2 linked regions of the Niveibacterium microcysteis genome follow. The protein of the gene in region 1 interacts with the protein of each later gene in a pairwise test. Links are inferred from orthologs where the notes say so. Each region holds a gene or a part of one and is shown on either strand. Other genes may lie near its edges.

Evidence for each region.
Region 2: the proteins of JY500_RS21770 (region 1) and grpE interact in binary tests that used the Escherichia coli proteins (3 or more experiments, as listed by UniProt). The link is inferred for Niveibacterium microcysteis from one-to-one orthologs.

Annotation. Positions count from the first base shown.
Region 1 is NZ_CP071060.1:4,796,448-4,799,568, reverse strand. Bases 311-3,113 are described here. They hold JY500_RS21770 (Nramp family divalent metal transporter), read right to left. Parts: upstream 2,445-3,113; coding sequence 1,176-2,444; downstream 311-1,175. Other genes in these bases: JY500_RS21760 (50S ribosome-binding protein YggL), read right to left, coding at 3,035-3,113; JY500_RS21765 (hypothetical protein), read right to left, coding at 2,611-2,901; JY500_RS21775 (glycoside hydrolase family 5 protein), read right to left, coding at 311-1,089. Outside these bases: more of JY500_RS21775, read right to left, coding at 1-310; more of JY500_RS21760, read right to left, coding at 3,114-3,121. UniProt on the Escherichia coli protein: H(+)-stimulated, divalent metal cation uptake system. Involved in manganese and iron uptake. Can also transport cadmium, cobalt, zinc and to a lesser extent nickel and copper. Involved in response to reactive oxygen.
Region 2 is NZ_CP071060.1:2,832,528-2,835,706, reverse strand. Bases 1-2,861 are described here. They hold grpE (nucleotide exchange factor GrpE), read right to left. Parts: upstream 1,787-2,861; coding sequence 1,214-1,786; downstream 1-1,213. Other genes in these bases: JY500_RS12845 (protein kinase domain-containing protein), read left to right, coding at 1,906-2,861; dnaK (molecular chaperone DnaK), read right to left, coding at 1-1,095. In the rest of the region: more of JY500_RS12845, read left to right, coding at 2,862-3,179. UniProt on the Escherichia coli protein: Participates actively in the response to hyperosmotic and heat shock by preventing the aggregation of stress-denatured proteins, in association with DnaK and GrpE. It is the nucleotide exchange factor for DnaK and may function as a thermosensor.

The sequences.
Region 1 (3,121 bases):
ATTGATCGGCGTGCCATAGCCGTAGTACAGCGCAAAGTGGTCCTCGTGGTAGCTGTGCCAGGTCCAGGGCAGGTTCGCGGCCTCGGCAAGGTCGATCATGTCCGCCGCCCAGCCCAGGCCGTTGCGATTGGCTTCAAAGGCAGCACGGATCAGCCCGAACTCGCCGAGATAGAGCGGCACACCCTTGCGCGCGCCCCAGTCGAGGTAGCGCTTGAAGCCGCTGGTGATCTCCGCGTGTCGTTGCGGCCCCCACTGCCCGCCCTCCACACGGGCCATGCCGGCCCAGGGCGCATGGGTGTGGGTGAAGGCGAAGGGTTCGTAGAAGTGGAAGGTGTAGACGACGTTGGGGTCGCTGATGGTGACGAAGTTCATCTCGGCATCGTTGTCCCACTTGCCGGCGACGGCATTCACGCGCTCGACGATCACGCTGTGGCGGCGATCGACTTCGCGGATCGCGTTGGCGGTGCGCTGCGCGAGTTGCTGCCATTGCTGCTTGCCGCGCGGCACGACGGGTTCGTTGAGCAAGTCATAGCCGGCGATGACCGGTTCGTCGGCATAGCGCGCGGCGATCGCCCGCCACAGCGCAACGAAGCGGTCCTGGTTGGCCGGCTGCGACCACAGCGCGCCGCCTTCGCCGAGCGACTGGAAGCCGCCCTGCGGCACGTGGAGATTCAGGATCAGGTAGATGCCGTGCGCGCGCGCCCAGGCCACGTTGCGATCCAGCCAGTCCCAGCCGCTTTGCTTGTATCGGAACGGCGCGGTGTCGTCTTCCAGCGTGCCGTAGTAAAGGTAGAAGCGCACCAGGTTCATGCCCATGTCGCGCAGCCGCGCGTAGTCGGCCTCGCCGTGGTGGGTCGTCGGAAGCGGGTTCTTCGAGTACACCTCGTTGCCGAAGGCCACGCCGCGCAGCCGCACCGGGCCGCCTGCTTCATCTACCCATTGCGTGCCGGCCGCGTGCAGGAAGCGGTGCGGCCCCGTCGTTTCGGGTAGGGCATGTTTGCGCGAGGGCGCAGCAGGCGGCGGGTAGTCCGGTGTGCTGGCGCACGCTGACAAGGCAAGCAGCAGAAGGGCAGCGAAGAGGCGGGGCATCGGTGGGGTCTCGGCTCACGAGGCGCCCATCTTCCCGCCCCGCCACGGCGATGCATAGCGGCCCGCTGCGGCTTTGCTGACCCAGCTCAGAAGCAGGCGGCAACGAGGTTGAGGTCGAGCAGCACGATCAGCGTGGTCGCCGCGATCAGGGCTGCCTTCGCGAAGCCGCTGAGCGCCAAGCGCCCCATCAGCGTGCCGCGGCACGCCAGCCAGGTGAGCGGCACCAGCGCGAAGGGCAGGGCAAGCCCGAGTACGACCTGGCTCAGCACCAGGAGGCCGTCGGGGTCGCCCACGCCGCGCCGGGCCATGAAGGCGAGTGCGATGCTCACGGCTGCCAGGCGCGTCATGATGCCGCGAAGGCGCTCAGAGCCGGCGTCGCCGCGGAAGCCCCGCGTCAGCGCGCTGCCCGCCATCACACCGGTGATCGCCGAACTCTGCCCCGCCGCGTAGAGCGCCACGCCGAAGGCGATCGCAGCGAGCGGGCCGAGCTGGTCGCGCATCGCGCTGTAGGCCCCATCGAGGCTGCTGACGTTGGCACCGCCGGCGAACGACGCGGCCGCCACGATCATGATGGCGCCGTTGATCGCCATGGCCAGCGTCAGCGAAACCAGCGTGTCGTTGCGTGTCACGCGCAGTGCGTCGATTCGCGCTGCGTCGTCGAGGCCCTGCGCACGGCGCGCGATCTCGCTGCCGTGGAGGTAGAGGTTGTGCGGCATCAGCGTCGCCCCGACGATGCCGAGCGCGATCATCAGACCCTTGGGGTCGGCCAATGCAGTACCGGTCTGCGCCACACCCTGCGCCGCCGCGCCCCAGTCCGGCCCGATCTCCACCAGCAGCAGCAGGAAGGCCAGCGCGACGACGGCCACCAGCGCGCTGACGAGCTGCTCATGTGCGCCACTGCGCAGGCGTGACACCGCCAGCACGCTGATCGTGCCGATCGCGGTGAGCACCACCCCCAGCGGCAAGGGCAAGCCCAGCAACAGCTTGAGTGCGATGCCGCCACCCACCAGTTCCGCCAGCGCGGTTGCGAGAATCGCGGCTTCTCCGGCAAGCCAGGCCACTTTGGCGAGTGGCGTGGGCAAATGCCGGCGTGTGAGGCTTGCAAGGTCTTCACCGGTGGCCAGCGCAAGCCGCGCCACGAGCACCTGAAAGCCCATCGCGAGCACGCTGGCGAATACCACGACGGCGAGTAGCCGATAGCCGAAGCCCGCACCGCCGGCGATGTCGGTCGCCCAATTGCCCGGATCCATGTAGCCAACCGCGACCATCAGCCCGGGGCCGACCATGCGGCGCAGCGTCGCGGGCGGCAAGTTCGCTTGGCGGCTGCCCGATATGGCAAGAATCAGCTGGGTCATGCAATGGCTCCGGACGCTTTGGTCTAGGCGACAGTGTCGCGTGCCGCCCGAGGCCCGGTCGAATTGCATCTTGCTGTTGTGGCGATTGATCAGTGCTATCGATACAAATAGAAACGAGCCGGACTCGCTATTGAGTCCGGCTCGTCCTGGCAGCTTGTTCAGGTGACTACTTCTTCGGCGTGTCGGTGCTGGCCGGCGTTGCAGGTGCCTTGGTGGCCTTCACCTTGTGCGTCTTGGCCTTCTTCGTCGGCGCGGTCGTCTTGGCCGGGGTGGTCGCGGCGGTCGCTTCACTTTGCTTGGCGGGCGCGGCTGCTTCGGTCTTCGTCGTCTTCGCCGGTTCGGCGGTCTTCACCACCGGTGTTGCAGTCGGCGCGGTCTTCGCGGCGGGCGCCGCATCGGCAGCAAACACGCCGGCAGCGAAGGTCAGGGCGGACACTGCAAGGATCAGCTTCTTCATGGTCATTCTCCGGTTGTTGGCTTGGTTCGGCGACTCGTCATCGAGTGCACGACTGCATTCTGCAAACCGCCGGCTTAAGACCTGATTAGGCTGAGTTAAGCCCGGCTTAAGAGCCGGGCGTTCTCGGTACGACTCAGCGCCAGGCGTCGAACATCGGGCCGACTTCGATGGTGGCCACTTCAGCGCGCGCGCTGAACCAACCCTCCACCGCTGCGCGGTT
Region 2 (3,179 bases), 2.0 Mb from region 1 along the record:
ATCCTTGCGCGGCTCCTTGCCGAAGAACTCGCGCACCTTCTCCTGCACCTTGGGCATGCGGGTCTGACCGCCGACGAGGATCACGTCGTCGATGTCGGTGACCTTCAGGCCCGCATCCTTCAGCGCCTTGCGGCACGGTTCGATGGTGGCTTCGACGAGCTCTTCGACCAGCGATTCGAACTTGGCGCGTGTGATCTTCATCGCGAGGTGGCACGGCGCGCCGTTGGCCATCGTGATGTACGGCTCGTTGATTTCGGTTTGCTGGCCGGACGACAGCTCGATCTTGGCGCGTTCAGCCGCGGCCTTGATGCGTTGCAGCGCAATCGCATCCTTCGACAGGTCGATGCCGTTCTGCTTCTTGAACTCTTCGACGATGTAGTCGATCACGCGCTGGTCGAAGTCCTCACCGCCGAGGAAGGTATCGCCGTTCGTGGCGAGCACTTCAAATTGCTTGTCGCCGTCGACGTCTGCGATCTCGATGATCGAAATGTCGAAGGTGCCGCCGCCAAGGTCGAACACGGCAATCTTCTTGTCCTTGCCGGAAACCTTGTCCATGCCGAAGGCGAGCGCAGCCGCGGTCGGCTCGTTGATGATGCGCTTGACTTCAAGGCCGGCGATGCGGCCTGCGTCCTTGGTGGCCTGGCGCTGGCTGTCGTTGAAGTAGGCCGGCACGGTGATGACCGCTTCCGTCACTTCTTCGCCAAGGTAGTCCTCGGCGGTCTTCTTCATCTTGCGCAGGACTTCGGCAGAGATCTGGGGCGGGGCCATCTTCTTGCCACGCACTTCCACCCAGGCGTCACCGTTATCGGCCTTGGTGATGGAGTAGGGCATCAGCGAGATGTCCTTCTGGACTTCCCGCTCCTCGAAGCGGCGGCCGATCAGGCGCTTGACCGCGTAGAGGGTGTTCTTTGCGTTGGTGACAGCCTGACGCTTGGCGGGTGCGCCGCAGAGAATCTCGCCGTCTTCCATGTAGGCGACGATTGACGGCGTGGTGCGCGCGCCTTCGGAGTTCTCGATGACCTTCGGCGTGCCGCCTTCCATGATGGCGACGCAGCTGTTGGTGGTGCCGAGGTCGATACCGATGATCTTGCCCATGTCTGTATTGTCCTTTCCGAATTCTGTGGTGATGCAAACCTGTTACCGAAGTGGGGTCTTGTCACGGGCTTTCAAGGGCCCGGGCGGCTCACGCTGCAAGACCGCACTTGCGGCGATATCAGTCCTTCGCCTTTGATACGGCGACCATCGCCGGGCGTACAACGCGACCTTCGATCAGATAACCCTTCTGGAAAACCTGGACGACGGTATTTGCGGGCTGGTCCGACTCGACCATGCTCATCGCCTGATGCTGGTGCGGGTCGAACTTCGCGCCAACCGGATCGAGTTCGGTCAGGTTGCCGCGTTCAAAAGCGCGCGCCAGGTTGCGCAGCGTCAGTTCCACACCCTCGCGGATCGATTCGAGCGTCGGGTTGGCCACCGCGAGCGTTTGCTCAAGGCTGTCCTTGACCGGCAGAAGCTCCGTAGCGAACTTTTCGATCGCGAACTTGGAGGCTTTCTGGATGTCTTCTGCAGCACGACGGCGGACGTTTTCGGTTTCGGCCTTCGCACGCAGCCATGCGTCGTAGTGCTCGGCGCTCTTCAACTCAGCCTGGCGCAGCTGCTCTTCGAGGCTGGGCAGGGTGTCGACCGACGCCGTTTCCGGGTTCTCGGCGCTAGCGGCTTCCGGCGAAGCTTCGGCGGCGGAGGTCAGTTCGACCTCGGGCTGCGGACTGGACTGGTTTTCCTGCATGACAATGAACTCCCTGATGGCAACTTTGCTTCCATCTGGGGCGGGTTCCGGGAATTTCAAGCCCTGTTTGTGGCAAAAGCGCGCGAGCGCTAACATGCCGACTGTTCACGGGGGAATACATGGCTGCGCAGCCGGAGAGAATCGGGAAGTACCGCATCATTCGCGAGATCGGGCGAGGGGCTACGGCCATCGTCTATCTTGCGGAGAACCCGTTCTATCCGGAGCCGATTGCCCTCAAGCACATCAGCTTCAACGACAAGGCGAAGGATCAGGCCAAGTGGAACCGCCGCCTGCTCAAGCTCTTGCGGGCTGAAGAAGCTGTCTCCAAGCGCCTCAACCACCCCAACATCATCCGCATCTTCGAGACCGTCATCGAGGCTGATCAGGCCTATGTCGTGATGGAGTATTTCGAGGGTTATTCGCTCGAGCGCTACTGCACCTTTGAGAATCTGCTGCCGATCCACCGTGTCGTCAGCATCATCTTCAAATGTTGCATGGCGCTGGATTACGCCTACAAGAACGGCATCATCCACCGCGATATCAAGCCGGCGAACATCCTGATCGATGATCAGGACAACGTGAAGATCACTGACTTCGGGCTTGCGCTGAACATCAAGAAGCAGAGCGACGAGGATTCGACCTTCATCATGGGCGTCGGCTCGCCGGCCTACATGTCGCCCGAGCAGGTGAAGTCCTACCCGCTGAACCAGAAGACTGACCTCTACTCGCTCGGCGTGGTGCTGTTCCACATGTTGACCGGGCGGCTGCCGTTCCGCGCGAAGAACCCTGCGCAGCTGGTGTATCGCATCATCAATGCCGATCCGCCCTCAGTGGTGCTGCTCAATCCGGCTGTGCCGGAGACGATGGATCCGGTCATCCGCAAGGCGCTCGAGAAGGATCTGTATTCCCGCTACAAGAACGGCGCGGAATTTGCGAAAGACCTGTCTGCCGTCCGCTACAAGATCTACGACGAGAACGAGCACCTCGAAGACAACTCGCACTTCGGCCAGCTGCGGCGATTGCCGTTCTTCACCGAATTCGACGATGTTGAGGTCTGGGAAGCGTTCCGGATCGGCAAATGGCGCCAATGTGGCGAGCTGACGACGCTGATCAAGGAAGGCAGCAGCGATGCGCGTTTCTGCATCCTGATCGAGGGGCGCGTTGAAGTATCGCTCGATGGCCGCAAGGTTGCAGAGTACGGCCCGGGTGAGGTTTTCGGCGAGAGTGCGTTCCTCGACGAGCAGGAGCGCAAGCAGTTTGCGACCGTCGTAACGCTGACTCCAGTGAGCTATCTGGAGATCAACCCTGCGGCGCTGGTTCTTGCGTCGGAGGAGTGTACTGACCACTTCCGTTCTCGACTGTCGACCGTGGCGATGCGGCGCCTGTCTGCCGC